2 regions of the Enterobacter sp. PL_is514 genome follow, and region 2 is predicted to be linked to the other one. Evidence: predicted binding sites of a transcription regulator. Region 2 holds the regulator's gene; the other holds the start of a gene.
The links. The regulator Fur, encoded in region 2, represses iron uptake genes when iron is present. The targets are predictions, from matches to a motif close to ATAATAATGAGAACNACTATCAA.

Region 1: a site for Fur is predicted at 5,548-5,570, ahead of sodA (superoxide dismutase [Mn]). Genes of this name have one in related genera too.

Annotation. Positions count from the first base shown of each region.
Region 1 covers NZ_JBVPGN010000023.1:53,378-68,972, reverse strand. Annotated here, with positions in the region: gene fdnG (formate dehydrogenase-N subunit alpha) at 1-2,231, opposite strand, end outside; gene fdhD (formate dehydrogenase accessory sulfurtransferase FdhD) at 2,604-3,440, shown strand; gene AC0TNG_RS01500 (YdgH/BhsA/McbA family protein) at 3,555-3,767, shown strand; gene AC0TNG_RS01495 (AzlD domain-containing protein) at 3,807-4,130, opposite strand; gene AC0TNG_RS01490 (AzlC family ABC transporter permease) at 4,130-4,789, opposite strand; gene AC0TNG_RS01485 (helix-turn-helix domain-containing protein) at 4,892-5,440, shown strand; gene sodA (superoxide dismutase [Mn]) at 5,644-6,264, shown strand; gene yiiM (6-hydroxyaminopurine reductase) at 6,336-7,010, shown strand; gene AC0TNG_RS01470 (UTRA domain-containing protein) at 7,199-7,903, shown strand; gene AC0TNG_RS01465 (sugar phosphate isomerase/epimerase family protein) at 7,911-8,864, shown strand; gene AC0TNG_RS01460 (MFS transporter) at 8,996-10,246, shown strand; gene cpxA (envelope stress sensor histidine kinase CpxA) at 10,283-11,656, opposite strand; gene cpxR (envelope stress response regulator transcription factor CpxR) at 11,653-12,351, opposite strand; gene cpxP (cell-envelope stress modulator CpxP) at 12,502-13,008, shown strand; gene fieF (CDF family cation-efflux transporter FieF) at 13,162-14,055, shown strand; gene pfkA (6-phosphofructokinase) at 14,230-15,192, shown strand; gene AC0TNG_RS01430 (sulfate ABC transporter substrate-binding protein) at 15,403-15,595, shown strand, end outside.
Region 2 covers NZ_JBVPGN010000036.1:131,734-147,328, forward strand. Annotated here, with positions in the region: gene glnS (glutamine--tRNA ligase) at 1-614, shown strand, start outside; gene chiP (chitoporin ChiP) at 1,061-2,458, shown strand; gene chiQ (ChiQ/YbfN family lipoprotein) at 2,506-2,835, shown strand; gene fur (ferric iron uptake transcriptional regulator) at 2,932-3,378, opposite strand; gene fldA (flavodoxin FldA) at 3,668-4,198, opposite strand; gene ybfE (LexA regulated protein) at 4,354-4,641, opposite strand; gene ybfF (esterase) at 4,770-5,543, opposite strand; gene seqA (replication initiation negative regulator SeqA) at 5,727-6,275, shown strand; gene pgm (phosphoglucomutase (alpha-D-glucose-1,6-bisphosphate-dependent)) at 6,300-7,940, shown strand; gene potE (putrescine-ornithine antiporter) at 8,046-9,359, opposite strand; gene speF (ornithine decarboxylase SpeF) at 9,356-11,554, opposite strand; gene speFL (leader peptide SpeFL) at 11,809-11,913, opposite strand; gene kdpE (two-component system response regulator KdpE) at 12,192-12,869, opposite strand; gene kdpD (two-component system sensor histidine kinase KdpD) at 12,866-15,553, opposite strand; gene kdpC (potassium-transporting ATPase subunit KdpC) at 15,554-15,595, opposite strand, start outside.

The sequences.
Region 1 (15,595 bases), on a different contig from region 2:
CAGCTACCGGCAAAGATCCAGCAGCCGCTGGAGGTCGTGCCGTCATCGCGCAGGTGCGCGAAGGTGCTGAGCTGATCGCCTTTCTTCGCCAGCACGGTACCGGTGGCCGGGTCGATAACGTCCGCCAGCGCCTTACCGTTGCTCTCCATCGCCACTTCTTCTGGCGCAGGGTTTTCCGGCGTCGAGTAGTTCCAGGTCATGTTCAGGACCGGTTCCGGGTTCGCGCCGCCTTCTGCCGCGTACATCTTACGCAGGCGCAAGAAGATACCGGCCAGGATCTCGCCGTCGTTCATGGCGATGCCCGGGGCGTCAGCGCCTTTCCAGTGCCACTGCAGCCAGCGTCCGGAGTTAACGATAGACCCGTTCTCTTCCGCGAAGCAGGTTGACGGCAGACGGAACACTTCGGTCTGAATCTTCGACGGATCGACGTCGTTCGATTCACCGTGGTTCTGCCAGAAGGTTGAGGTTTCGGTATTGAGCGGGTCAATCGTCACCAGGAACTTCAGCTTCGACAGAGACTCAACAACCTTGTTCTTGTTCGGGAACGAGGCCACCGGGTTAAAGCCCTGGCACAGATAGCCGTTCACTTTGCCCTGGTGCATCATCTCGAAATACTGCAGCACGTCGTAGCCTTTGTCCCACTTCGGCAGCCAGTCAAAGCCCCAGCTGTTTTCCGCCGTCGCTTTATCGCCGAAGAACGCTTTCATCATGGAGACGAAGAACTTCGGATAGTTGCCCCAGTAGTTCACCTGGCCTTCAAGCAGCGGTTTAGGCGTGCTGGCCTTCAGGTAGGTTTGCAGGTCGGTCTGTTTCTCGCTTGGCAGGTTCATGTAACCCGGCAGGCTTTGAGACAGCAGGCCGAGGTCGGTCAGACCCTGAATGTTGGAGTGACCGCGCAGGGCGTTCACGCCGCCGCCTGCCATCCCCATGTTGCCGAGCAGGAGCTGAACCATCGCCATGGTACGGATATTCTGCGCGCCGATGGAGTGCTGCGTCCAGCCGAGGGCGTACAGGAACGACGCGGTTTTGTCCTTCGCGCTGGTTTCGGCGATCAGCTCGCACACCTTCAGGAAGTCCGCCTTCGGCGTACCACAGATGTTTTCGACAACCTCCGGCGTGTAGCGGGAGACGTGCTCTTTCAGCAGGTTCCACACGCAGCGCGGGTGTTGCAGGGTGGTGTCGCGCTTCGCAAAGCCTTTCTCATCCAGCTCGTAGTTCCAGCTGGTTTTATCGTATTTGCGTTTTTCGGCGTCGTAACCGCTGAACAGGCCATCTTCGAAGTGGTAATCCTCACGCACGATCAGGCTGGCGTTGGTATAGGCTTCGGTGTATTCGCGGTTGTATTTTTCGTTGGTCATCAGGTACAGCAGTACGCCTGACAGGAAAGTGATGTCAGTACCTGAACGAATAGGGGTGTAGAAATCCGCCACTGACGCAGTACGCGTAAAGCGGGGATCGATCACAATCAGTTTCGCACCGTTGTGGATTTTGGCTTCCATCGCCCAGCGGAACCCGACAGGGTGCGCTTCAGCGGCGTTACCGCCCATCACCACAATGAGGTTGGCGTTCTTGATGTCGACCCAGTGGTTGGTCATCGCACCGCGACCAAATGTTGGAGCAAGACTTGCTACCGTTGGTCCGTGTCAGACACGCGCCTGGTTGTCGACCGCGAGCATACCGAGTGCGCGCGTAAATTTCTGGGTTAAATAACCGGTTTCGTTGCTGGAAGCAGAGGCACACAGCATCCCGGTGGAGAGCCAGCGGTTGACCGTAACGCCGTCGGCGTTCTTCTCAACAAAGTTGGCATCGCGGTCTTCTTTAATGTGTTTTGCGATGCGATCAAACGCCTCTTCCCAGCTGATTTGCTGCCATTTGTCGGAGCCAGGCGCGCGATATTCAGGGAATTTGAGGCGGCTTTCGGAGTGGATAAAGTCCACCAGACCGGCCCCTTTCGGGCACAATGCGCCGCGGTTGACCGGATGATCCGGGTCGCCTTCGATATGGAAAATAGACGCTTTGGCGTTTTTAGCACCGTCGCCGAGGCTATACATTAACAGCCCGCAACCGACAGAGCAGTACGTACAGGTATTACGGGTTTCACGGGTGCGCAGCAGTTTATACTGCCGCGTTTCCGCCAGCGCTACGCCGGGCGCAAAGCCCAGTGCCGCTGCCGTGGTGCCTGCCATACCGCCAGCGCAGATCTTAAAGAACTGCCTTCTGCTGACCTGCATGGGTCACTCCTTGTTTCGACATTGCTTACATATGTAGTTTTGACTTCGCGGTTGAAGAATGACCGCAAAGGAGAAAAATTTGCGTTAATCCCTCAATTCCACGAGGGATATCATCAGAATACCACATTGTCGGTACCGCTGTTCTAATGGCGTTAATACAAAGTGAACGTATTATCACCATGTTGATTATAAAGTGTGATATTGATCACATTAACAGCTCTGCATGTTAAAGCGGTGTAGCCGGTGGCAGGTTGCACCCCTGCTAAATGAGTAGGAGAATGGTTGTCGAAAAGTTGATCCATACTATGCGTAACGCCTGTGGATTATGCTGCAATAGCAGGCTCACCTCCGTGGTTGTTCAGGAATACCGCTGTGTCTAAACAAAACCGTGCTCCCCACTCGTCACCACTGCCTGCGGGCATTGTGGAACTGTCGGTACACAGACCGCCCCACATCACCCATGCCACGCCGGATTTTCTGGCGGAAGAGGTGCCCGTTGCGCTCGTTTACAACGGTATCTCGCATGTCGTGATGATGGCTTCGCCAAAAGATCTTGAGCTGTTCGCCATCGGTTTTTCCCTCTCGGAAGGCATCATCGAGCATCCGCAAGACATCTACGGCATGGACGTGGTGCAGGCCTGCAACGGTCTCGAAGTGCAAATCGAACTCTCCAGCCGCCGCTTTATGGGGCTGAAAGAGCGCCGCCGCGCGCTGGCCGGGCGTACCGGCTGTGGCGTCTGTGGCGTTGAGCAACTCAATGATATTGGTAAACCCGTTGCGCCATTGTCGTTTACTCAGACCTTTAATCTGGCTCACCTCGACCATGCGCTTGAGCACCTGAACGATGTACAGCCCATCGGCCAGCTGAGCGGCTGTACGCACGCGGCGGCATGGGTGTTGCCGTCGGGAGAGATTGCCGGTGGGCATGAGGACGTTGGCCGCCATGTGGCGCTGGATAAGCTGCTGGGGCGCCGGGCGCGTGAAAGTGACGTCTGGAAGCAGGGGGCGGCTCTCGTTTCCAGCCGGGCCAGCTACGAGATGGTGCAAAAATCCGCGATGTGCGGTGTGGAAATTCTGTTTGCGGTCTCAGCCGCAACGACGCTGGCGGTGGAGGTGGCGGAGCGCTGTAACCTGACGCTGGTGGGCTTCTGCAAGCCGGGAAGGGCAACCATTTATACCCATCCACAGCGATTAATTCTTAATCAATAATTTTGAATGATAATAGCAAATCCTTCCGCTTTTAGTTGTTCATGATGAGGTCTAGTATTTATCTCATCAAGGCACGGTGCCTTACCTAAACAACTTAATGAAAGGGTTTATATTATGAAAAGCATCAAAACTTTTGTCGCTGTAATCGCTCTGGCTACTTCTTTCGGTTCTTTCGCTGCTCAGACCGTGACCGCAACCGCGTCAACCATTGACGGCGCAGAAGCGAAAATCGCGGCTCAGGCTCAGGAAGCCGGCGCGTCATCTTACAAAATTACCCAGGCGTTCTCAGGTAACCGCGTACACATGACCGCTGAACTGACGAAATAAGCTGTCACACCGTCGAAAGAGCGCCCCCGGGGCGCTTTTTTAGTTTATGCCAGCCACGCGCAGCAGCGCGGTTACCACTGCCGCCGCCACGATCACCACAATTAACGGCATTTTCCGCCAGGCCAAAAACACCGCAAACGCCACGCCCAGCACGCGCGCCATTCCTGCGAAATGTTCGCCCTCATAAAACGTGGTCGCCAGCGCCACGGAAAACAGCAGCACTGTTGCCGCGTCCGAAAGCAGCGCCTGAGAGCGTTCTGACAGTGCCAGCCTGCTGCCCAGTTTCGCCCCGCCAAGACGCATCAGGTACGTTCCCGCAGACAAAATGGCGATGCCGAGAATAAAAAACGTCATATTTCCCATTATTTTTTCCTCGCAGCAAGACCCAGTAAAGAGAGCAGCACCGGTAATCCTACCGGGGCAAACGGTACGGCAGCCAGTGAAAGCGCGGCCCCGCTGCAGGCGCGGATTAGCGTGGTACGGTTTTTAAATGCGGGAACCACCAGCGCCAGCAATATGGCCGGAAATACCGCGTCCAGGCCGATGGTCTCCGGGTCAGGTAACAGTTTGCCAACCATTGCACCCAGCAGCGCGCCGAGCGGCCAGACAATGGCGACGCCTAAGCCGCACAGCCAGTAGGCGGCCTTCCGCTGCTCGGCGGTTTTTTGCGACAGGCCAAACACCACGCTTTCGTCGTTCATAATGTGGCAGCCCAACAGGCTCAGACCGCGCTTGCCTACCAGTTCACGCACCGTCACGCCAAACGGCACGTGCCGCGCGTTGACCAGCAACCCCGCGGCTGCGGCCGCCAGCGGGTTACCGCCGCTTGCCACAATGCCGATAAACATAAACTCTGACGCGCCCGCGAGTACGGTGATGGAGAGTACAAACGGTACCCAGACCGGGAAACCATAGGCCATCGCCAGGGAGCCGTAGGACATCCCCACCACGCCCACCGCGAGGCAGACCAGGATAATTGCTTTTATGGTGTCGCCTTTCAGGCAAGAGAGATGATGCTTCATACAATTTTAGCCATATCGAACGTGTATCCATTATAATGAACGCAACGAAACTGATTTTCAAGACGAACGATTCGTTCGTTTTATAGAACAAGAGGCCGTTATATGACGCAGCCGATCAGCCTGATCGCCAAAAGTCTGGTGCGAGAACGCCTGCGAACCGGGCTTTCACTGGCGGAAATTGCCCGCCGTGCCGGGATCGCAAAATCCACCCTTTCCCAGCTGGAGTCCGGCAACGGTAACCCTAGCCTGGAAACGCTGTGGTCGCTTTGCGTGGCGCTGGATATTCCTTTCGCCCGCCTGCTTGAGCCGCAGTTGCCGACCACACAGGTGATCCGCCGCGGTGAAGGGACGAAAGTGGTCGCCGGACAGGCTAATTACGAGGCTATTTTACTGGCCGCATGCCCCCCCGGCGCGCGCCGCGATGTTTATCTTCTGATGACCCAGCCGGGTGCAGACCGTATTTCACAGCCGCATCCGCCGGGCTCGGTTGAACATATTATTGTGACGCAAGGTCGGGCGCTGGTTGGCCTGCTTGACGCGGCGGAAGAGCTCGGCGCAGGGGATTACATTTGTTATCCCGCCGACCAGCCGCACATCTTTAAAGCCCTGGAGCCAGACACTTACGCGCTGCTGGTGGCGGAACAAAACTAACCCGACAATGCTGTCGTCTTCGCGGCAGCATCTTCCGTTAACCTCCTGAGTGAATTACCCATTTTGGCTTTTGTCAGAATGTGAATAACCTTATAAAAACTACGGCATTGATAATCATTTTCAATATCATTTAATTAACTATAATGAACCAACTGCTTACGCGGCATTAACAGCTGTGCCGCCCGACAATAATGGAGAGGATTATGAGTTATACACTGCCATCCCTGCCGTATGCCTACGACGCACTGGAACCGCATTTCGACAAGCAGACGATGGAAATCCATCACACTAAACACCATCAGACCTATGTGAACAACGCGAACGCCGCGCTGGAAAGCCTGCCAGAGTTCGCTAACCTGCCTGTTGAAGAGCTGATCACCAAGCTGGACCAGCTGCCAGCGGACAAGAAAACCGTTCTGCGTAACAACGCTGGCGGCCACGCTAACCACAGCCTGTTCTGGAAAGGCCTGAAAACCGGTACCACCCTGCAGGGCGACCTGAAAGCGGCTATCGAGCGCGACTTCGGTTCCGTGGACAACTTCAAAGCGGAGTTCGAAAAAGCCGCGGCTACTCGTTTCGGCTCTGGCTGGGCGTGGCTGGTTCTGAAAGGTGACAAACTGGCGGTGGTTTCTACTGCTAACCAGGACTCCCCGCTGATGGGTGAAGCGATCTCTGGCGCATCGGGCTTCCCAATCCTGGGTCTGGACGTGTGGGAACACGCTTACTACCTGAAATTCCAGAACCGTCGCCCGGACTACATCAAAGCCTTCTGGGACGTGGTGAACTGGGACGAAGCTGCAGCACGTTTCGCCGCTAAAAAATAAGGTTGCGTTGACGCCTGTGAGAAGCGAGTCTTATGACTCGCTTTTTTTGTATCTGCGTAATGGAGGCAGCAATGCATTACCCGGTGAACGTGTTTACAGGCAAGGTAAGGGAGTACGACGGCAGTCGCCCGAGCGCCATCGCTAAAATTCAGGTCGACGGTGAGCTGACGCTTACCGACCTCGGGCTGGCGGGTGACGAGCAGGCCGAAAAGAAAATCCACGGCGGGCCCGAGCGCGCGCTGTGCCACTACCCGCGCGAGCACTATCAGCACTGGAAAGTCGAATTCCCCGAACAGGCGGATCTGTTTGTCGCGCCCGCGTTCGGTGAGAACCTCTCGACCGAAGGGCTGACCGAGCAAAACGTCTTTATCGGTGATATTTACCGCTGGGGCGATGCCCTGATTCAGGTGACGCAGCCGCGCTCGCCGTGCTTCAAGCTCAACTACCATTTCAGCATTCATGACATGTCGGCTCAGATGCAAAACGCGGGTAAAACCGGCTGGCTGTACCGTGTGGTGCTGGCTGGGCAGGTTTCAGCGGACGCACCGCTTGAGCTGGCATCACGCCTGAGCGATGTGTCTGTTTATGACGCCTGCGCCATTGCCTGGCATATGCCGTTTGATGACGAACAGTATCACCGCCTGCTGTCGGCGGCGGGGTTGTCGACCAGCTGGACGCGCACCATGCAAAAACGGCGGCTCAGTAACAAAATTGAAGACAATGCCCGTCGGTTATGGGGTAAATAGGTTTCTCTTTCGTTCGTCTCCCCCGTGCTAACGGGGGATGCTCCCTTCTTTTACACCGTACTCAACCTTTCCTTGCTTCATTCCTGATACATGGCCCACAAAAAAAGTGTTGGCCATGTAAAAACACTTGAGAATTCTTCCGGCTCAAATATCTTATGATCAAATTGGTTTAAACCAGATGGTGTGGGATGAAAGAAAAAAACTACGTGGATGTGCTCAGGGAACGTTTTGAACGCTGGCTGAGTGAACAAAACTTACCGGCTGGCTCGAAGCTACCGTCTGAGCGCGAGTTGTGCGAACTGCTGGATGCCAAACGCATGACCTTACGGCAGGTGCTGATTGAGCTGGAGGTGGGTGCACGGATATTTAGAAAGAACCGCAGCGGCTGGTTTATTTCTGCTAAGCGCTTTATCTATAACCCAAAATCCCTCTCCAGTTTTAATGCGGAAGCCCGTGCCCAGGGGCGAAATCCCTCCTGGGGCTATTTATCCCGTGAGAGCATGGAGAGCGTACCGCATCAGGTTGAGAGGGTGTTTCCCGCGTCTGAGAATTGCTATCGGGTAACAGGATGGTGTGGGCTCGATGAACATAAGGTTTTTTACCACGAGTCATATATTGATGCAGAAACCGCGCCGGGATATATCCATAAACTGGAAAACCAGTCGTTTGCCAGCGTCTGGGAAGATGAATTCGGTCATACCTTAACCATTAAAGAGATGATCTTCAAACCGGTCAATATGCCGGAGCTGGCCTGCAAAGAACTGGGTGTGGCACCGAATACTTACGGAATTTTGGTGGAAAAACACCGAGCGACACGGGATAAAAAAGTGGTGCAGGTCGATTTTGAATACTGGCGCCTTGAATCAGTGGAACTCGTTATTCATGATGAATGAGAAGAAAATGAAAAATATTGATAAAGTGCGGCTGGCAGAACGTGCGAGAAATATACCTCTCTATCTGCACGCCTACGCGTTTCATTTAAATATGCGCTATGAACGCGTATTGCCGGGTGATTTGTTAGATATAGCGTATCAGCAGAAATTAAAAGGGGTAAAAATTCATGTCGAAGACGGTGAAACGCAATCCCTGCAAAAATTAAATGACCAACAGTTACGCACGTTTAAAGAAAAAGCGCAAGGCTATCATCTGGATATTCATATTGAAACCAGCGCTTCGGATAAAGCGACGCTGGATGATGCGATCCGTATCGCCCTGGCGACGGGAGCGACCTCGGTGCGCTTCTACCCGCGTTATGAAGGGTATCTGAAAGACGTGCTCGATAAAATTGCCAGTGATATTGCGTATTTATCTCGTTATGACGATTGCGGCCTGAGTTTTACTATTGAACAACATGAAGATTTACAGGGTCATGAACTGGTGACGCTGGTGAAAAACAGCGGGATGAAAAACCTCTCCATCCTGTTCGACTTTGGCAATATGATTAATGCCAACGAAGAGCCGCTGGCGGCATTAGAGGTTATGGCCCCCTTGATTACCCAGGTGCATATTAAAGATGCGCGGATTATTAACGAGGGGAAAGGTTGGGGACATGAAGCCTGTCGTACCGGATACGGTGATCTACCTGTGGAGGAGATGCTAAAAAGATTACTACTTTTAGGTGATGAGCAACCCCAGGTCACCTCTTTTGGCTTAGAAGAAGAGGTGGAATATTATGCTCCTGCGTTCCGTTTCGACGATGAAGGGAATAACCCCTGGATACCGTGGCGAAATGCGAGCTATACCCCATTGCCCGACAGCACGATGGTAGATGCCCGTCTTGCGGAGGAAAAACATCACGCCCTTTCTCAAATTCAGTATATACGTAACGTGTGTCAAAAATTTATAACAACCTGACTAGTATTTAGATCGTTAAAAAAGAACGTCAACATGAAGGCCATTTCATTTTGAGCTGGCTGAGGATTATTGCATTCATTTTCTGATTGAGAACGTTTTCTCAACCTACGCTAAGGGTGTTAATTATGTTCATGAATAAATGGGCACGACTCTGCTTTTTGATTTTAGGCGGCGGGACGATATTCAAACTTTCCAGTATGAAAGATGTCTTTTATGTACCTATGCAAAATGACTGGGGATTAACCAATACCCAAATTGGTTTAAGCTTTACGGTATATACTATTGTCCAGACAACGGGCCTGTTCCTCTCTCTGTATATTGCCGATCGTTACTCTAAAAAAATACTGCTGCCGTTTGGTTTAATCGGCGTGGGATTGTGCGGCCTCTACTTATCCACGCTGCCGTCATTTACCGGGTATCTGCTCTGTTTTGCGGCGATGGCCTTTTTCGCTGACGTAGTTTACTGGCCAGTATTGCTGAAAGCGGTGCGTCTGCTGGGTACGCAGGAGGAACAGGGGCGTATGTTTGGCTTTCTTGAGGCTGGCCGCGGCGTGGTGGACGTGGTTGTTGCCTCCGGGGCACTGTTCGTCTTTGTGCACTTCGGGGAAGGCAAAGCGGGCATGCAGGCGGGGCTGTTATACTACACGCTGATTACCCTGGTCGCAGGGGTGATCACCTACTTCATTGTCGATGACGACAAGGTCAAAGGCAGCGAAAAGGGGAGTGCCAACATGGAGGTGCTCAAGGGGATCAAACATATCCTCTCCTGCGCCAACGTCTGGCTAGTCGCGTTTGGCATTTTCTTCGTGTACGCTGCCTACTGCGGGCTGACATACTTTATCCCTTTCCTCAAAGATATCTATATGCTTCCGGTTGCGCTGGTGGGAGCCTACGGCATTATCAACCAGTATGCCCTGAAAATGGTGGGGGGACCGGTGGGCGGTTTCCTGGCGGATAAAGTGGCAAAATCGCCTACTGTCTACCTGAAGTGGACCTTCCTGATTGCCGCCGCGGCGATGATTGTCTTTATGCAGCTACCCCACCAATCGATGAACGTCTATATCGGGATGGCGGCAACCTTAGGTTTTGGGGCGATTATTTTCTCGCAGCGCGCCATTTTCTTCGCGCCGATGGATGAGATTGGCACTCCGCGTGAGTATGCCGGCTCGGCAATGGCGTTTGGCTGCATCATCGGTTACATGCCCGCCATGTTTGCTTACACGCTTTATGGCTGGCTGCTGGATACCCACACCGGTATCGCAGGCTACAACTATGTTTTTAGCGTGATGATCGCGTTCAGCCTGATGGGATTCGTCTGCTCAACGCTGCTGGTGAAACGGATCAAAAAGCAGAACCGCGCGGCAGTCACCGCGGAGGTATAAGGTCAGCTGTCCCCGGCAAACGCCGGGGACAGGGCGTTATGAACGTTTGTACAGCGGCAGCCAGAGGGTCAATCGCAATCCACCCAGCGGACTGTCATCGGCTTTCACCCAGCCACGGTGCTGCTGCATGGCGGTTTCCACAATCGCCAGGCCCAGCCCCGTACCCCCCGATTCCCGGTCGCGCGCCTCATCGGTACGATAGAACGGACGGAAAATCTGCTCGCGGTCTTCCGGGCTGACGCCAGGACCGTCGTCGTCGACAATGACGGTGATCCCGTCTTTATCCACCGAGAACGCCACCTCAATCTTCGTGTGCGAGTAGCGCAGGGCGTTACGCACGATATTCTCCAGCGCGCTTTCCAGCGTGTTGGGGTTACCGTACAGCGGCCATGGACCCGGTGGGAAGTTGACGGTGAAGGATTTACCCATCTGTTCCGCTTCGAACGCCGCGTTGTCCAGCACCTCGTGCCACAGGTGATTGGCTTTCACCGTTTCGCTGACCAGCGCGTTTTTCTGCTGATTACGCGACATGACCAGCAGGTCGTTGATCATGCTGTCCAGGCGGTGAGCTTCTGTTTCAATACGCTCCAGCTCTTTGCTCTCACCGCTGCGGCGGCGCAGCAGCGCGGTGCCAAGCTGCAGGCGTGTAAGCGGGGTACGCAGTTCGTGCGAGATATCCGACAGCAGACGTTGCTGTGCGGTCATCATGCGATCGAGAGCGCTCACCATCTGGTTAAAACTGGTCCCGGCGGCAAGGAATTCCTGCGGTCCGGCTTCCAGTTCAGGGTGTTGTCGCAGGTTACCCTGCGCCACTTCATCGGCGGCATTTTTCAGCTTACGCGCCGGTTTTGCCAGGCTCCACGCCAGCCATAACAGCAGCGGCGAGCTGACCAGCATGGTGACAATCAGCAGCAGGAGAGGGCGGTCAAACAGCAGGTTGATAAAATCAGACTGGGAGTTGCTCGCCGGACGGATCAGGTAGAGCTGATAATTATCCTCTCCGTCTCTGACGGAGAAAGGCCCTACCATTTCTACGCGGCCATATTTCTTCTTCTGGGGATGATCGGCGTTATCCGCCTGGCCAATGAAGTTGCGGATAATCTGCATTTCATTGCGATCGGCCCCAATGACGCGGCCTTCGCTGGTCACCAGCAGCAGGCGTTGTCCGGGCGGCGCCCACTTGTCGATAGCGCGAAATAATCTGCGCCACCACATTAAATCGTTCGGCGGGTCGTTTGCCAGCTCGGCTTCCACGTGTTGCTCGATCATCACGCCCTGACGTTGCTCGCTGTCGAGAAGCTCCGTCATCTGGCGTGAGTCGAGTTTTGGCAACATCAGTACGAGCATTAAAACCAGTGCCAGCGTCAGCCAGAAGATGGCGAAGATGCGGGCGGTTAAGCTTCCTATCATGAAGCGGAAACCATCAGATAACCGCGACCACGCAGGGTTTTAAACCATGGGTGACCGTCTTTACGCTCCGGCAGCTTACGGCGCAGGTTAGAGATGTGCATGTCGATGGCGCGGTCAAACGGGGTCAGACGCTTGCCCAACACTTCCTGACTTAAATGCTCACGCGAGACCACTTGGCCGAGGTGCTGTGCCAGCAGATACAGCAGGGTGAACTCCGTGCCGGTGAGTTCCAGCGTCTGGCCATCAAAGCTCGCTTCCTGACGGCCCGGGTTCAGGCTCAGTGAGTCGACTTCAAGGGTAGGTGAGCTGTTGTCGGTATTCTGCTGCTGCTCGCTCCAGTGGGAACGACGCAGGATCGCGCGAATACGGGCGACCAGTTCGCGGTCGTTAAACGGCTTCGGTAAATAGTCATCTGCGCCCAGCTCAAGGCCGAGTACGCGATCGAGTTCGCTGCCGCGTGCGGTCAGCATGATAACGGGAGTCTGGTGTGTCTGGCGAAGCTCTTTCAACGTATCAATGCCGTTTTTCTTCGGCATCATCACGTCGAGCAAAAGTAAATCGATGCTGTCGTCAAGGAGACTCAGCGCCTGCTCGCCATCATGGGCAACCAGGACGTTGAAACCTTCCATGTCGAGCAACTCCTTTAAAAGGGATGTGAGCTCTCGGTCATCATCAACTAACAGGATTTTATTCATTGTTTAAATACCTCCGAGGCAGAAATTACGACATCAAGGCTGTCTAATCCATGACTTTACGTTGTTTTACACCCCCTGACGCATGTTTGCAGCCTGAATCGTAGACTGTCTCTCGTTGAATCGCGACACGAAAGATTTTGGGAGCAAGTGATGCGCAAAGTTACCGCTGCCGTCATGGCCTCAACGCTGGCGTTCAGTGCGTTTAGCCAGGCTGCTGAAGCTATCATCAGCGATAACAGTCCCTTACAAGAGGGCGCAACGCAGAACAGCAGCCAAAGCCATATGTTTGACGGCATAAGTTTAACCGAACATCAGCGTCAACAGATGCGAGATCTGATGCAGAGGGCGAGACACGACCAGCCCCCTGTTAATGTTAGCGAAATGGAGACAATGCATCGCCTTGTCACCGCAGAAAATTTTGACGAAAGCGCTGTACGCGCTCAGGCCGAAAAAATGGCACAGGAACAGGTTGCCCGCCAGGTCGAAATGGCGAAGGTCCGCAACCAGATGTTCCACCTGCTAACGCCCGAGCAGCAAGCGGTTTTGAACACCAGACATCAGCAGCGAATGGACCAGCTGCGTGAGGTTGCACGGATGCAGCGAAGCTCAGAAACGACGTTTTTCAGTAGCAATAGCAGTACCCGTAGTAACCAGTAAACCCTGTTTTCCTTGCCATAGACACCATCCCTGTCTTCCCCCACATGATGTGGGGGTTTTTTTTGCCCCGCATTCTGATTTGTTAACCGTTTATTCATCCTTCGACTCCACATGCTTCCGTTATACTAGCGGCATGACATGACAGGAGCGTTTATGAATCAATCCTATGGAAGACTGGTAAACCGGGCCGCCATGGCCGCGACGGTAATGGCGTCGTGCTTGCTGGTCATCAAAGTTTTCGCGTGGTGGTATACCGGTTCGGTCAGTATTCTGGCGGCGCTGGTGGACTCGCTGGTGGATATTGCCGCCTCGCTGACCAACCTGCTGGTGGTGCGTTACTCGCTGCAGCCAGCGGATGAAGAGCACACCTTTGGGCACGGTAAAGCGGAGTCGCTGGCCGCGCTGGCGCAAAGTATGTTTATATCCGGTTCTGCGCTGTTCTTGTTTCTCACCGGCATTCAGCATCTCGTCTCACCGACACCGATGAACGATCCCGGCGTCGGCGTCGTTGTGACGATTGTCGCGCTTATATGCACACTTGTTCTGGTAACGTTCCAGCGCTGGGTTGTGCGCAAAACGCAAAGTCAGGCTGTACGGGCAGATATGCTTCATTATCAATCTGATGTTATGATGAATGGGGCTATTCTTATTGCGCTCGGTCTGGCTTGGTATGGCTGGCATCGGGCCGATGCGTTGTTTGCGTTAGGGATTGGTATCTATATTTTATATAGCGCCCTGCGGATGGGGTATGAAGCGGTGCAATCACTGCTTGACCGCGCCCTCCCGGACTCAGAACGTAATGAAATTTTTTCTATCGTGACCTCCTGGCCCGGCGTCAGCGGTGCACACGATCTTCGAACGCGGCAGTCAGGGCCGACCCGCTTTATTCAGATTCACATTGAAATGGAAGACAACCTGCCACTGGTTCAGGCTCACGTGATAGCTGAGCAGGTCGAGCAGGCGATTTTGCAGCGTTTTCCTGGTTCAGACGTCATCATTCACCAGGATCCCTGCTCGGTTGTACCCGGTCATGTTGGGCTTTCGTAATTCGTTGTAAAAAAGTGAGCCAGGCCAGCATTTTGTGTATAAATTACCGCCATTTGGTCTGACCTGAATCAATTCAGCTGGAAGGGATTGATATACTATTTGCAGTATTCGTTGGTCGATAAGTTTCTTCCGGCAACAGATTTCAATTTTGCATTCCTAAGTTCAGAGGTAGTCATGATTAAGAAAATCGGTGTGTTGACAAGCGGCGGTGATGCGCCGGGCATGAACGCGGCAATTCGTGGTGTTGTCCGTGCAGCGCTGACGGAAGGCCTGGAAGTTTTTGGCGTTTATGACGGTTATCTGGGCCTGTATGAAGATCGTATGGTTCAGCTCGACCGTTACAGCGTGTCTGACATGATCAACCGTGGCGGTACTTTCCTCGGTTCTGCGCGCTTCCCGGAATTCCGTGATGAACACGTTCGTGAAGTGGCTATCGAAAACATGAAGAAACGCGGCCTGGACGCCCTGGTGGTTATCGGTGGTGACGGCTCGTACATGGGTGCAAAACGTCTGACCGAAATGGGTTTCCCGTGCATCGGTCTGCCGGGCACCATCGACAACGACATCAAAGGTACTGACTACACTATCGGCTTCTTTACCGCGCTGGGTACCGTTGTTGAAGCGATTGACCGTCTGCGTGACACCTCGTCTTCTCACCAGCGTATCTCTATCGTTGAAGTGATGGGCCGTTACTGCGGCGACCTGACGCTGGCGGCAGCCATTGCGGGCGGTTGCGAATTTATCGTCGTGCCAGAAGTCGAATTTAGCCGTGAAGATCTGGTGGCTGAAATCAAAGCGGGCATCGCGAAAGGTAAAAAACACGCGATCGTGGCTATCACCGAGCACATCTGTGACGTTGACGAGCTGGCGAAGTACATCGAAGCCGAAACCAAACGCGAAACCCGCGCGACCGTATTGGGTCACATCCAGCGTGGCGGTTCCCCAGGCCCTTACGACCGTATTCTGGCGTCCCGTATGGGCGCGTACGCTATCGATCTGCTGCTGCAGGGTCACGGCGGCCGCTGCGTCGGTATTCAGAACGAAAAACTGGTTCACCATGACATCATCGATGCGATTGAAAACATGAAGCGTCCGTTCAAAGGTGACTGGCTGGACTGCGCGAAAAAACTGTACTGATCGGCGTTTTTTGCCCGGTGGCGCTGCGCTTACCGGGCCTACAAAAGCACGGTTCGTAGGCCGGGTAAGGCGAAGCCGCCACCCGGCTTTTTTATGTGTACACGCTTTTTTATTCCACTACGTTATAGCCAATCTTTTTTTATTCTTTAATCCTCGATTCGCTTTCTGGCACGCTGCATTCATCAAAACACTACACAAGAGAGCTGGGCGATGAATAAATGGGGCGTGGGTTTAACATTATTGCTGGCATCGACCAGCGTTCTGGCTAAGGACATCCAGTTACTGAACGTGTCATACGACCCGACGCGTGAACTGTACGAGCAATACAACAAAGCGTTTGCAGCACACTGGAAACAGGAAACCGGCGACAACGTCGTGGTTCGCCAGTCTCACGGTGGTTCTG
Region 2 (15,595 bases):
TGGTCATCGAAAACTATCCGCAGGGTGAAAGCGAGCTGGTCTCCATGCCTAACCATCCGAACAAACCGGAAATGGGAAGCCGTGACGTGCCGTTCAGCGGCGAGATCTGGATTGACCGCGCTGACTTCCGCGAAGAAGCCAACAAGCAGTACAAGCGTCTGGTGCTGGGTAAAGAAGTGCGTCTGCGTAATGCTTACGTCATCAAAGCCGAGCGCGTTGAAAAAGATGCGGAAGGGAATATCACCACCATCTTCTGTTCTTATGACGCTGAAACGCTGAGCAAAGATCCTGCTGACGGCCGTAAAGTGAAGGGCGTTATCCACTGGGTGAGCGCATCCCACGCGCTGCCGGTAGAAATTCGTCTGTACGATCGTCTGTTCAGCGTGCCTAACCCGGGTGCGGCGGAAGACTTCCTGGCGACCATCAACCCGGAATCGCTGGTGATCAAGCAGGGTTATGCGGAACCTTCTCTGAAAGCTGCTGAAGCGGGCAAAGCGTTCCAGTTCGAACGTGAAGGTTACTTCTGCCTGGACAGCCGTTACAGCACCGCGGAAAAACCAGTATTTAACCGTACTGTAGGTCTGCGTGATACCTGGACGAAGATCGGCGAATAATATTGCTGCTCTGGTCAATGAGAGACAAACGCCGCACTGTGCGGCGTTTTTTTATATAACGATCAGGGTATTAAGCCAGGGCCTAAAGAGGCGTCATGAAAATATCAGGTCAATGAGGTGCTACTTATTTTTTAAAAAAAAGTTTGTGCCATTGCGAAAATCAAAAATGTTACATAAAAGGAAAGAGATACCACGTCTACCCACTGAAATACCTGATAATTCCCCGTCATTCCTCGCCTTCCCGTAAATGTTACAAAGCACTACCAATTATGTGCACTTCGTCATAATCCTGACTTTTGTCCGCTAAAAAGCATTGATAATTCGCGTCGCGAAAAATAACCTAAAGACGGTAGTTAATTCGAGGGTATTTAAAACTACCCCTGACCATTTGGTCTTTTTTATTTACGCCGTTTCAGGCGTTTTAATTCGTCAAAGAGGAATAATCTATGCGTACGTTCAGTGGCAAACGTAGTGCGCTGGCGCTGGCTATTGCCGGTGTGACAGCAATGTCGGGACTTGTGATTGCGCCAGAGGCAAAAGCAGCGGGTTTCATCGAAGATTCTACCCTCACGGGCGGTATTTATTACTGGCAGCGTGAGCGTGACCGTAAAGACGTCACTGAAGATAAATACAAAACCAACCTTTCTCACTCCACCTGGAACGCCAACCTGGACTTCCAGTCAGGCTATGCCGCGGATATGTTCGGTCTGGATATTGCTGCGTTTACCGCGATTGAAATGGCGGAAAACGGCGACAGCGGCCACCCGAACGAAATCGCCTTCTCCTCCAGCAACAAAGCCTATGATGAAGACTGGTCCGGGGATAAGAGCGGTATAAGCCTTTACAAAGCCGCGGCGAAATTTAAATACGGTCCGGTATGGGCGCGCGGCGGTTATATTCAGCCAACTGGCCAGACTCTGTTAGCGCCGCACTGGAGCTTTATGCCGGGTACCTATCAGGGTGCGGAAGCGGGAGCTAACTTTGACTACGGTGATGCGGGTGCGTTGAGCTTCTCCTATATGTGGACCAACGAGTACAAAGCGCCTTGGCACATCGAGATGGACAAGTTCTACCAGAACGATAAAAAAACCAAAGTCGATTACCTGCACTCGCTGGGCGCGAAATACGACTTCAAAAACGATCTGGTGCTTGAAGCGGCATTTGGTCAGGCACAAGGCTATATCGATCAGTACTTTGCTAAGGCCAGCTATAAGTTTGATGTCGCGGGTAGCCCGCTGAGTACTAGCTACCAGTTCTACGGTACGCGCGATAAAGTCAGTAACGGTGGGGTCAATGACATTTATGACGGCACCGCGTGGCTGCAGGCACTCACCTTCGGCTACAAGGTTGGTCAGGTTGATTTGCGTCTGGAAGGCACATGGGTGAAGGCGGAAGGGCAGCAGGGCTACTTCCTGCAGCGTATGACTCCGACCTACGCCTCCTCCAACGGCCGTCTTGATATCTGGTGGGATAACCGCTCAGACTTCAACGCCGACGGCGAGAAAGCGGTCTTCTTCGGTGCAATGTACGACCTGAAAAACTGGAACCTGCCTGGCTGGGCGGTGGGCGCTTCTTACGCTTACGCCTGGGACGCAAAACCTGCCGATATGGCAACACCGGACGCATACTACGATCCCAACTATCGCCTGAAAGAGTCTTCCTACAGCCTGGATGCAATCTATACCCTGCAGGATGGCCGCGCGAAAGGCACGATGTTCAAACTGCACTTCACCCAGTATGACAATCACTCCGATATCCCGAGCTATGCGGGCGGTTACGGCAACATTTTCCAGGATGAACGTGACGTGAAATTCATGGTTATCGCCCCATTCACCATCTTCTGATAAACGCACCGGCGGGCTGAGTCCCGCCGGTATGGAGACCGTATATGATGAAAAAAATCGTAGTCGTCGCGTTGCTGGCATCAGGGCTGGTGGCGTGTGCTCAGACTCAGGCACCAAAAGAGGACTCCCGCCTGAAGGAGGCGTATAGCGCCTGCATTAATACTGCGGAAGGATCGCCGGAGAAAATTGAAGCCTGCCAGAGCGTGCTAAACGTGCTGAAGAAAGAGAAAGCGCATGAGCAGTTCGCGACGCAGGAAAATGTCCGCGTAATGGATTACCAGGCCTGTATCCAGGCGCGTAAAACCGGTAACGATCAGGAAGTGGCGAAGCGTTGCGACCAGATTTGGAAAGAAATTCGAAGCAATAACAGTAAGTAACTCGCTGTTATCATGCCCGGTGGCGCTGCGCTACCGGGCATTTTTTTAGGCAAAAAAAAGCCAACCTTACGGCTGGCTCAGAGTATGAACACTTGTTTATTTCGCGTCGTGCGCGTGGTCGTCTTCGCGGCAATCGCCTTCAGCGCAATGACCGTAAAGGTACAGGCTGTGGTTGGTCAGGCGGATGCCATGACGCGCGGCGATTTCACGCTGGCGTGATTCGATGGAATCATCGCTGAATTCAATGACCTTGCCGCAATCGAGGCAGATCAGGTGATCGTGGTGCTGCTGCTGGGTCAGTTCGAAAACAGATTTACCGCCTTCGAAATTATGACGGGTAACAATGCCCGCGTCATCAAACTGGTTCAGCACGCGATAGACGGTAGCCAGCCCAATCTCTTCACCCATGTCGATAAGACGTTTATAAAGGTCTTCCGCACTGACATGGTGATTGTCTGGACCCTGAAGCACTTCAAGGATTTTTAACCGAGGAAGCGTAACTTTCAGGCCAGCCTTCTTTAATGCGGTATTGTTGTCAGTCATGCGGAATCTGTCCTGTTGCTAAACGATTCACTTCTGTAGGAAGTGACAGAAAATGCACCTGGGATAATGCGTCTCATTATAGAACTGCCATGGCTAAATGAAAACTGCAAGTCTCAGGCAAAATATGCTTATAAAAATGGGGTATCACCAACAAACTTGCTCAATGGAAAACCACATTTATCAGGGAGACATTGTACAGGTCTGGGCGAAAAAGTTAAAAGATTGTAGCGATTAATTTAATCGGTTTGACCTGGGGCATGGGCGCAACCGCAGTTGCGCCGCGAAATAATCAGGCGTTCAGAATATCGTCCAGGTGCAGTTCTTCACGGATCTGCTTCACCCACTTCTCAACACGCTCGGCGGTCAGTTCTGGCTGACGGTCTTCGTCGATGGCCAGACCCACGAAGTGATCGTCATCGGCCAGGCCTTTAGACGCTTCGAAGTGGTAACCGGCGGTCGGCCAGTGGCCTACAATAACCGCGCCATTCGGCTCAATGATGTCGCGGATGGTGCCCAGCGCGTCACAGAAGTATTCGGCGTAGTCTTCCTGATCGCCACAGCCAAACAGGGCGACCAGCTTACCGTTGAAGTCGACTTCTTCCAGCGTCGGGAAGAAATCATCCCAGTCGCACTGGGCTTCACCGTAGTACCAGGTTGGGATACCCAGCAGCAAAATGTCATAGCCTTCCAGATCTTCTTTGCTGCTCTTGGCGATGTCATGCACATCAGCAACGTCTTTACCGAGCTGTTTTTGAATGTTTTTTGCGATATTTTCGGTATTGCCGGTATCACTGCCAAAGAAAATGCCGATGATTGCCATGAGTAAAATAACCTCTTGAAACTTAATAGTATGGTGGCGCAATTCGGCCACGGATAAGGGCAATAATAGCAGAACTGGCAACCCTGCGGAAACAGCTATCGCGCAGGACTGCACTCTGTGCTACATGAAAAGGGCGATAAAGGGGATTTTCAGACTTATGCCTGGCCGCGTAACGTTTCAAGCTGCGCGATCAACATCTCTTCAATGAGTTCACTGCGGCTGATATTTCGCGCGTCGGCCAGCTCGTTCAGCGCATCGACGGCGTCGGCGTTAAGCTTCAGTTCGACACGCTTAAGCCCACGATTTTTATCGCGTTTAAGCTGGTTGCGTTTATTGATACGCAGCTGTTCATCGCGCGAAAGCGGATTCGTCTTGGGTCGTCCCGGGCGACGCTCATTCGCGAACAGATCTAGTGTCGTACGGTCCGTTTGTTCTTTGGCCATGATTCTGAGACTTCGGGGGAAACACGCCGCCCTGCTAATGCCCGGGCGATAAGCGCGCCATCATACATCACCAAAAACGGCACGCCAACGACTGGACGCCTGCAGCCTTCCAGTCGCTCTCTTTTTAATCAATTTGCAGTATCAGCAAGATAGCGGCGAATGGCGCGCAGCACGGCGTCAGGTTTTTCCGCATGCACCCAGTGCCCGGCACCGGCAATAACGTGGGCGCGAGCCTGCGGGAATTGGGCCAGCAGCGTGTCGCGGTACGCGTCGGTTACGTAAGGTGAGTTTCCGCCGCGAATAAAGAGGGTAGGGTGCGGCCAGGCGGGGACGGTTTTCCAGCCCACGATGTTGTTGTACTGGTCCCAGAGCACCGGCACGTTAAAACGCCATTGCCCGTCAACAAACGACTTCAGCAGGAACTGCACGACGCCTTCTTCATCAAGATGCTCACGCATGACGGCAGCCGCCTGTTGGCGTGTCGCGACACCCGCTTCTGTGACCGCATTAATGGCGGCAAAAATCTCGTCGTGACGACGGACGTCATAATCCACGGGCGCGACGTCAATTACCACCAGGCCGCTAATACGGTCCGGGGCCAGTGCCGTCAGGGCCATCACCGCTTTACCACCCATTGAATGCCCGATCAGCGTTACCTTCTGCAGGCTATGTGCGTCCAGCGTATCCAGCAGATCCTGCGCCATCGCCGCGTAGGTCATCTCGTCGGAACGCCCGGAAAGACCGTGATTGCGCATATCGACCTGTAAAATATCGTGGTCGGTAACCAGATCGCGTGCCAGCACGCCCAGGTTATCCAGGCTGCCAAAAAGCCCGTGAACCAGTACGATGGGAGAATTATTGTTCGGCGATTGTGCAGTTTGCGCTCGGGTATTCAATTTCATGGCAAAGTTCTTTTTTTACGTATGTCAGGTTAGGGTATCATGTTGACCATTCTGCCGCCCGGCTGCAAGGTTCCAGTTTAATCTGACTTTTGCCGCCAACCTGGTTTGACGCTATCCGCTGTTGGGATTTGACCTTATAATCCCAATGACTTGTATTCAGATAAGATATCGCACTGGATTAAGATGAAAACAATCGAAGTTGATGACGAACTCTATCAGTATATTGCCAGCCAGACGCGGCATATCGGGGAGAGCGCGTCCGACATTTTACGGCGCATGCTTAAAATTTCCGCCGCTTCACAGCCTGCTACCCCAGTCACCAAAGATGTCGTGTCTCAGCCGAGCGTTGTTGCACAAGCAAAACCTGCCGTGACGCCGGCAAAAGATAAAGTGCGCGCGATGCGCGAGCTGCTGCTCTCCGATGAATACGCGGAACAGAAAAAGGCGGTTAACCGCTTTATGCTGGTGCTGTCTACACTTTATTCACTGGATAACAAAGCGTTTGCTGAAGCGACCGAGTCGCTGCACGGTCGTACTCGCGTCTATTTCGCGGGCGACGAGCAGACGCTGCTGCAAAATGGCAATCAAACCAAACCCAAACATGTTCCTGGCACCCCATACTGGGTGATAACCAATACCAATACGGGCCGCAAGTGCAGCATGATTGAACACATCATGCAGTCCATGCAGTTCCCGGCGGAATTGATTGAAAAGGTTTGCGGTACAATTTAACCCTTGCATCAGAAGGACCCGGTAATGGCAAATCACAGCCGTGCAGGCCAACCTGCACAACAAAGCGATTTGATTAACGTCGCTCAGCTGACCGCGCAGTATTACGTGCTGAAGCCGGTCGTGGGCAACGCAGAACACGCAGTGAAGTTTGGTACATCTGGTCACCGCGGCAGCGCGGCGCGCCACAGCTTTAACGAACCGCACATTCTGGCCATTGCTCAGGCCATTGCGGAAGAGCGCGCTAAAAACGGCGTTACCGGTCCGTGCTACGTGGGGAAAGATACCCATGCCCTGTCTGAACCGGCGTTCATCTCTGTTGTGGAAGTGCTGGCTGCAAACGGCGTCGATGTCATTGTTCAGGAGAACAATGGCTTCACCCCAACGCCTGCGGTCTCTAACGCCATCCTGGTACACAACAAAAAAGGTGGCGCGCTGGCTGACGGTATCGTTATCACGCCATCCCACAACCCGCCGGAAGACGGTGGCATCAAATACAACCCGCCTAACGGTGGCCCGGCGGACACCAACGTCACCAAAGTGGTCGAAGATCGTGCGAACGCCTTGCTGGCTGACGGCCTGAAAGGCGTGAAGCGCATTTCTCTGGATGCGGCCATGGCGTCCGGCCACGTAAAAGAGCAGGATCTGGTTCAGCCGTTCGTGGAAGGGCTGGCGGATATCGTCGATATGGCGGCCATTCAGAAAGCCGGCCTGAAGCTGGGCGTGGATCCGTTGGGCGGCTCTGGTATCGAATACTGGAAGCGTATCGCCGAGCACTACAAGCTGGATCTGACCATCGTGAACGATCACGTCGATCAGACCTTCCGTTTTATGCACCTGGATAAAGACGGCGCGATCCGTATGGACTGCTCTTCCGAGTGCGCAATGGCGGGCCTGCTGGCGCTGCGTGATAAATTCGATCTGGCGTTTGCTAACGACCCGGATTATGACCGTCACGGTATCGTCACCCCTGCCGGGCTGATGAACCCGAACCACTATCTGGCGGTTGCGATTAACTACCTGTTCCAGCACCGTCCGCAGTGGGGCAAAGAGGTGGCCGTCGGTAAAACGCTGGTTTCCTCGGCGATGATCGACCGGGTGGTCGAGGCGCTGGGCCGCAAGCTGGTGGAAGTGCCGGTGGGCTTCAAATGGTTCGTTGACGGTCTGCACGACGGCAGCTTTGGTTTCGGTGGAGAAGAGAGCGCGGGGGCCTCTTTCCTGCGTTTCGACGGCACGCCATGGTCAACCGATAAAGACGGCATCATCATGTGCCTGCTGGCGGCGGAGATCACCGCGGTCACCGGTAAAAACCCGCAGGAACATTACAATGATCTGGCGGCACGCTTTGGTGCACCAAGCTATAACCGTATTCAGGCTAGCGCGACGTCAGCTCAGAAAGCGGCCCTGTCCAAACTCTCTCCGGAGATGGTCAGCGCAAGCACCCTGGCAGGTGACCCGATCACCGCGCGTCTGACGGCGGCACCGGGCAACGGTGCCTCCATTGGTGGGCTGAAAGTGATGACCGAAAACGGCTGGTTCGCCGCGCGTCCATCCGGTACGGAAGATGCGTATAAAATCTATTGCGAAAGCTTCCTCGGCGCTGAGCACCGTCAGCAGATTGAGAAAGAAGCGGTAGAGATTGTCAGCGAAGTGCTGAAAAACGCGTAAGTGCGGTTTGTGTGCCGGGCTGATGCCCTCACCCCGGCCCTCTCCCACAGGGAGAGGGAGAAAACAATAAAAACGGCAACCCTTGGGTTGCCGTTTTGCTTTTACCTAACTGTGCTTATTCTTCAATTCAAACCGTGGTGACACCAGACCGTACAGCGTCCAGCCCATAAAGGTCACCATCGCGCCATACAGCATCGCTTCCTCACCGGATGAGTAGAGCGCGTAGAAGCTGTAAATCGCGCCAATCAGCGCCACGATATTCGCCGCACGCGCCTTGCGTGGATCCACCTTCGCGACTTTCTGAATAATCACCAGCGCCGCCATCGACAGAATATACGGAATGATATTTGTCACGACCGCCAGGTTGACCAGCACGTTGAACTGGCTGTTCAGCGACGGGCTAATGGTCATCAGCGACAATCCGCTCTGGAAGATAACAATCGCCAGCATGCCCTGCACCGGCGCATCCGCTTTGGTCACGCGGGAGAAGATTTTTGGGAAGTAACCTTCATCAGCGGAGGATTTAAACACCTGTGCGATGGTGAACTGCCACCCAAGGAGTGAACCGCAGCAGGACATCACCATCAGACCCATGATCACTTTCCCGACTTCCGGAGTGAACATCTGCGCGAAGGCCAGCCCGAACGGCGCCGTGGAGTTAGCCAGATCCATATTCGGTACGATGCCCGCAATGACGTTAGTCGAGACGATATAGATCACCGCCGCGCCCAGCGTTCCGCCAAGGACCGCAATCGGCACGTTCTTTTCAGGATTGTCCACCACTTCCGCGTTCGCGCAGGCGGATTCCAGCCCCAGGAAAGCCCAGAGCGTCATAGCGATAGAAGAGCCCACAGCGGTAAAGAACGGCACATGGTGCGGGTTCCAGGAGTTGGCGTACAGCGTCGGGCTGAACCAGAACCAGCCGATGATGCACAGGCCGACAACCGGGATAATCACACCCCAGACGGTGATGCTGGAGAGCTGTCCGGTGATACGCGCGCCGCCAAAGTTAGCTACGGTGCAGATCCACAGAACCCCGATGGTCGCCAGCCCAATTTGTACCGGGCTGAGCGTCGCGCCAAACAGCTCCGTACCGTAACCTACGGCGGAGATGGCAATCGCCACGTTGGCGATCAGCAGCGACACGCCGTAGGTGTAGTTGGCCATAAAGTTGCCCGACTTGCCAAAGGCGTATTCGGCATAGCCCCCCATCCCGCCTGACTTACGGCTGAACATCCCGCACTTGGCGAACGCCCACGCCAGCGCCATTGAACCGACTGCCGTCACCAGCCAGGAGATGATAGAGATGGTACCCACCTCTGCAAGCTTGGTGGGCAGCATGATAATCCCGGAGCCCATCATGTTCACCATGGTGAGGATGGTCAGCTGCACCACGCCCATCTTATTGGACTTACTCATAATTTCTCTCCTTTCAGCAGCGTGGGCTGAGCGGTGGGTTGTTTGATGACATTGCAGCGAACCTGTTTGCGGCCCTCACACTCCTCGACGTACACACCCTGCAGCTCCGGCGCGAAGCCCGGAAGAAGGTTGATGCCTTCTTCCAGGGCGGCAAAGTAGCGCAGCACGGAACCGCCCCAGACTTCCCCTGGGACAACACACAGTACCCCCGGCGGATAAGGAAGGGCGCCTTCGGCGGCGATGCGGCCTTCCGCGTCGCGCAGGGAGACCAGCTCAACTTCACCGCGCAGATAGGCGTAGTTCGCGTCCTGCGGGTTCATCATCACGCGTGGGAAGTGAGACTTGCGGAACATCTCTTTCTGCAGCTGTTTCACGTTGTGGCGGGCGTACAGGTCATGCATCTCCTGGCAGATCTGGCGCAGGGTGTAATCCGCGTAACGTTCCGGATGCTGTTTGTAGAGAGAAGGCAGGACCTCTTTCAGCGGAGCATCGCTCTCGAGCAGTTTTTCGAAGCGCACCAGCTGCGCCACCAGCTGCTGCAGTTTGCCCATATCTTCCGCAGGCGTGAGCAGGAACAGGATCGAGTTGAGATCGCATTTTTCCGGCACGATGCCGTTTTCACGCAGGAAGTTGGCGAGGATAGTGGCGGGCACGCCGAAGTCGTCATACTCCCCGGTGCGGGCGTTAATGCCCGGCGTGGTCAGCAGGAGCTTGCATGGGTCGATAAAATACTGATGCTCTGCGTAGCCTTCAAAAGCGTGCCAGTTTTCACCCGGTACGAAGTGGAAGAAGCGCAGATCGGTTGCAATCTCCGCCGTGTCCCAGCTTTCCCACGGACGACCATCCACCGTCTCCGGCACGAAGGGACGCAGATACTGGCAGTTCTCCAGGATCAGCTTGCGCGCTTCGATACCGTTCACCACGCAGTCCATCCACATGTTGCGGCCGCTCTGGCCTTCATGCATACGGGCGTTAATGTCCAGCGCAGCGAACAGCGGATAGAACGGGCTGGTGGAGGCGTGCATCATAAAGGCATTATTCAGCCGCTTATGCGGGACATAGCGCTGCTGGCCTTTGATGTGGCTGTCTTTCTTGTGAATTTGCGAGGTCTGGGAGAAGCCTGCCTGCTGTTTATGCACGGACTGGGTGACCAGGATCCCCGGATCGTTTTCGTTCAGCTCCAGCAGCAGCGGCGAGCAGTCGGCCATCATCGGAATAAACTGCTCGTAACCCACCCAGGCCGAGTCAAACAGGATGTAATCACACAGGTGCCCAATCTTATCCACCACCTGACGGGCGTTATAGATGGTGCCATCGTAGGTACCCAGTTGGATCACCGCCAGACGGAACGGACGCGCATCGCGTGCACGGCCCGGCGCCACCTCTGCTACCAGCTCGCGCAGATAGCTTTCTTCAAAGCAGTGGGCGTCAATGCCACCAATGAAGCCGTACGGGTTACGCGCGGTTTCGAGATAGACCGGCGTTGCGCCAGCCTGGAGGAGGGCACCGTGATGGTTAGATTTGTGGTTGTTACGGTCGAACAGCACCAGGTCGCCCGGGGTAAGCAGGGCGTTAAGCACCACTTTGTTGGATGACGAGGTGCCGTTCAGCACGAAGTAGGTCTTATCGGCATTAAAGACCTTCGCCGCATGTTGCTGCGCAATGCACGGCGCGCCCTCGTGAATCAGCAGATCGCCCATTGCGACGTCGGCGTTACACAGATCGGAGCGGAAAAGCGTCTCACCAAAGAAATCGACAAACTGATTACCGGCAGGATGACGGCGGAAGAACTGACCGCCCTGATGCCCAGGACAGTCAAACGCGCTGTTACCCTGCTTCACATAGTCGACCAGGGCGCGGAAAAACGGCGGACGCAGCTGGGTTTCGTACTTCAGGGCCGCTGCTTCCAGCTGGCGTCCATAAAAGTCGTTGCTGGTGTCTGAATACTCAAATACGCCATGAATGCGCGATAAATAGTCTGCCGGAATGATCTCTTCTTTATGCGTCGCGACAAAAACAGGAATGCCAAAACCGGTGGCTTCTATTTCGTCCAGGATACCGCTGGCAATATCCGTTACCGCCAGAACAATGGCGGCAACATCAATATAATCAGAAGCGCGGACATCCACCAGTTCACGCTGGGTGGTAAAGCAATCCGGACAGGCACGGCTGGCTGCGATTTTTAAACTTTTCATCTTTCTCTCTTTATTTTAGGTAATAAGCGTCCCTCGATTTCTTGCAAGAAAGAAATCGATAATTTTCCGGAAAAAAAGCAAAGGGTGGCCGCTGATTTAAATCAGTGAATTGCTTTTTTGATGATTGAAATTCAGTCCGCCCGGTGCGGATGAGTCTGAATCAAGATGAATGAGCGCACGGGTTCACAGGCAAAAGCCTGTAAAATAAGATGTTTCAGGATGACCTGTAAGCGAGTGCGCCAGAAGTCGAAGGACTACCGGGCATTAAAGAGATGAAAGTCAAAGCAGTTTCGGTGGGCAAACATCATGATATGTGTTGTCCGCCTTATATGGGGCATTAAGCGATTGTTGTTTTCCATGATTCATTTTCCTTTCAGTAATTGAAAGCATGGTCATTTTATCCAGGAAAAGGCGATTAACCGTGAGGTAGATCACCGATAATCGATCAAATCAGAAATAAATATTCGTTTTAGATGAATATCGCAGATCAAAATTCTGATTTGTTGATGCTGCGTTAATGGGTTGTGTTATCAATGTTTTAAATGAGCAAAAATAACCCGTAAAAATAACGTATGGGTTATTTGTGAAATATTTTCTGAGGGATTTAGTTTTATTTAGAAATAAAATGAATAGTTATTCAAAGCATAAACCGATAACCGATACCGGTTTCAGTTAATAGATGGCGAGGGCGAGCGGGGTCGACTTCGAGTTTCTGACGAAGATGTCCCATATATATGCGTAAATAATGACTATGTTCCACAGCGTTGGGTCCCCACACCTGACTTAACAGCTGGCGTTGGGTGAGAACCTTACCGTGGTTGTTGAGCAGTACGGCGAGCAGGCGAAATTCTATCGGCGTGAGGTGAATCTCCTCATCGCCGCGCACAATGCGCCGCGCGGCCAGGTCAACCCGGATATCCCCAAACGTGTAGGTTGGGTCAGCAGGCGTGGTTGCGCTGTGGCGACGCAGGGCCACGCGAAGGCGGGCCTGTAGTTCGCCGATCCCAAAAGGTTTAATCAGATAGTCATCCGCCCCGGCATCCAGCGCCGCGATTTTATCCGTCTCTTCAGTACGGGCGGAGAGCACGAGGATCGGCATCTGGCTCCACTGACGGACTTCCCGGATAAAATCGATGCCGTCACCGTCCGGTAGGCCAAGATCGAGGATCACCAGGTCCGGCTTGCGGGTAGCGGCTTCAATTAAACCCCGCTGAAGCGTACCCGCATCATGAACGCGCAGACCGTCTCCTTCCAGCGCAGCGCGCAGAAAACGGCTAATGGCGATCTCATCTTCAACAATCAGAACGTTGATCACAAATCCTCTGGTAATTCATTAAGTTCTGGCGGGGTTTCCAGAGGAAGTGTAACACAAAACCGCGCGCCGCCTTCCGGACGATTCTCTGCGGAAATGGTCCCGCCATGGACGTCAATGATCGCCTGGCAAATCGCCAGCCCCAGCCCGACGCCTGGAATGGCCGACTCCTTATTGCCGCGTGCGAATTTTTCGAAAATAGCCAGCTCCTGCCCGGCTGGGATGCCGGGGCCAGTATCCCAGACGTCAAGACGAAGCGTACCATCGTCCACCGTCGCATCCACCCCAATCCGGGCGCTGGAGCCCGCATATTTGCCGGCGTTCTCCAGCAGGTTGATCAGCACCCGCTCAAACAGCGGACCGTCGACGTGAATTAACGTCAGAGGCTCGGGCATGTTCAGCGCGATATGTCGCCCACCCAGGCCGGGTTCGAGCATTTTCAGGGCGCTGCCCACCACCTCTTCCAGCGTGAGCCACTCTTTTTTGAGGTTAAAACCGCCTGACTGGATACGCGCCATATCGAGCAGGTTATTCACCAGGCGCGTGGTATTCAGCACATGCTGGCGGATCTCGCTGGCCTGAAGGGCGTGTTTAGAGCCTTCCGCCGCCAGGTCCAGCGTCAGGATTTCTGACTGACCAAACAGGACGGTGAGCGGGGTACGCAGATCGTGCGAGAGCGCCGCCAGCAGCGAGTTACGAATGCTTTCCCGCTCGCTCGCCAGACGGGCCTGTTCCTCGCTGGCGGTGAGAGCCAGTCGTTCCAGCGCGCTGGCAACCAGCAGCGTGAACGTCTCCAGCAGTCGCTGCTGTTCGGGGATCATCAGCTGGCGCAGGTTGGAAGGCTCTACGATGACCAGCCCCTGATTTTTATCGGCACTGCGCAGCGGCAGAATTTGATAGGGCACGCCGGGGAGGGTGTCGGTGCCTGCGCCTGCCGGTAAGCCTTTGTCAAAGCTCCAGCGCGCGATGGCTTCGTCCCAGGGCGTCATGCCGGTGGCCGAGGTCAGCGGGCGCAGCTTACCGTGTTCGTCCGGGAGTAAAATCAGGTTGCTGGCATGAAACGTCGAGCGAATAAACTGCTCGCTGGTCTGCACGATATCCAGCGGCGTACGGCCCACCGCCAGCGATTTCGACATCTCATAGAGATGGCGGGTACGCTGTTCGCGATAGCGGGCGATGCGCGCCTGGTAGCGTACGCCCGCCGTCAGATTCCCGATCACCAGCCCGACGGTGAGCATCACGGCGAAGGTAAGGATGTACTGCACGTCCGAGACGGCGAGCGTCCCGCGGGGAGCAATAAAGAACAGATCGAAGCTGATGACGTTGACAACCGTCGCCAGTACCGACGGCCAGCGCCCGTAAAAGAGCGCCACCACCACCACGCCAAGAAGGTAGATCATCACCAGGTTGGCGGCATCAAACGCAATCAGCCACTGGCTGGCAATGACGGTAATCAGGGCGCAGAGCACGACGGCGACAAGACAGCCGCGAAGCTGAATGCGCCATTTATCGCTGAAGGTGCGGCTGTCCGGCGCGCGATTCGGTAAGGGGGTAGGTTTGTCATCCAGCGCCACGATCACCAGATCCAGATCCGGCGCACGACGAGCCAGCTTGTCGGCAAAGGATTCGCGGCTAAACCAGCGGCGATGCTGGCGACGGCCAATGACGATTTTCCCCAGGTTGTGCTCGCGCGCGTAGCGCAGAATGGCTTTATCTTCCTGCGGATCGGAAAGCGTCGCGGTTTCGGCACCCAGCTCCTGTGCCAGGCGCAGCGAACTCAGGATCGCGCGACGCTGGTTTTCGGGCAGCGCGTGCAGCTGCGGCGTTTCGACATACACTGCATGCCAGACGCTGCCAAATTTGGCCGCCAGGCGCGCGGCGGTGCGGACAAGTTTTTCGTTGCCGCTGCCGTGGCCGACGCACAGCAGGATAGCATCCCGCGTGTGCCAGACGCGTTCCTGACCCTGCAGGTCGCGCCAGGCGCGCATCTGATCGTCCACCCGGTCGGCGGTTCGGCGCAGGGCCAGCTCGCGCAGGGCTATCAGGTTGCCTTTACGGAAGAAATGTTCGATGGCGCGCTCGGCCTGGCCGGCGATATACACTTTGCCTTCGTGCAGGCGCTGGCGCAAATCATCGGGGGGCAGGTCGACCAGCACCACCTCGTCCGCGGAATCAAAGAAGGGGTCGGGCACCGTCTCGCGCACCTGAATGCCGGTCACGCCGCTGACCACGTCGTTCAGACTTTCAAGATGCTGAACGTTAACCGTGGTGAACACATCGATGCCGGCTTCAAGTAGCTCTTCAACATCCTGCCAGCGTTTTGGGTGGCGTGAGCCAGGCGCATTGCTGTGCGCCAGTTCGTCCATCAGGATAAGGGCGGGACGGCGGGCTAGGGCGGCATCGAGATCGAATTCGGTGACTAACCGACCGCGATGGCTGATGCGGCGGGGCGGCTGGGTAGCCAGCCCCTTCAGCAGCGATGCCGTCTCTTTACGTCCGTGGGTTTCAACCACGCCGATCAAAATATCGAGCCCCTGCGCCCGAAGCCGCTGGGCTTCCGTCAGCATGGCGAAGGTTTTCCCGACGCCCGCGCAGGCGCCGAAGAAAATTTTCAGTTTGCCACGATGGGCTTCAGCCGTCTGTTCAAGCAGCCTGTCCGGATCCGGGCGCATGGGCTCGTCGGTCATTTAGTTTTTCCTTAGCGCGTCCAGCGCCAGATTCAGCTCAAC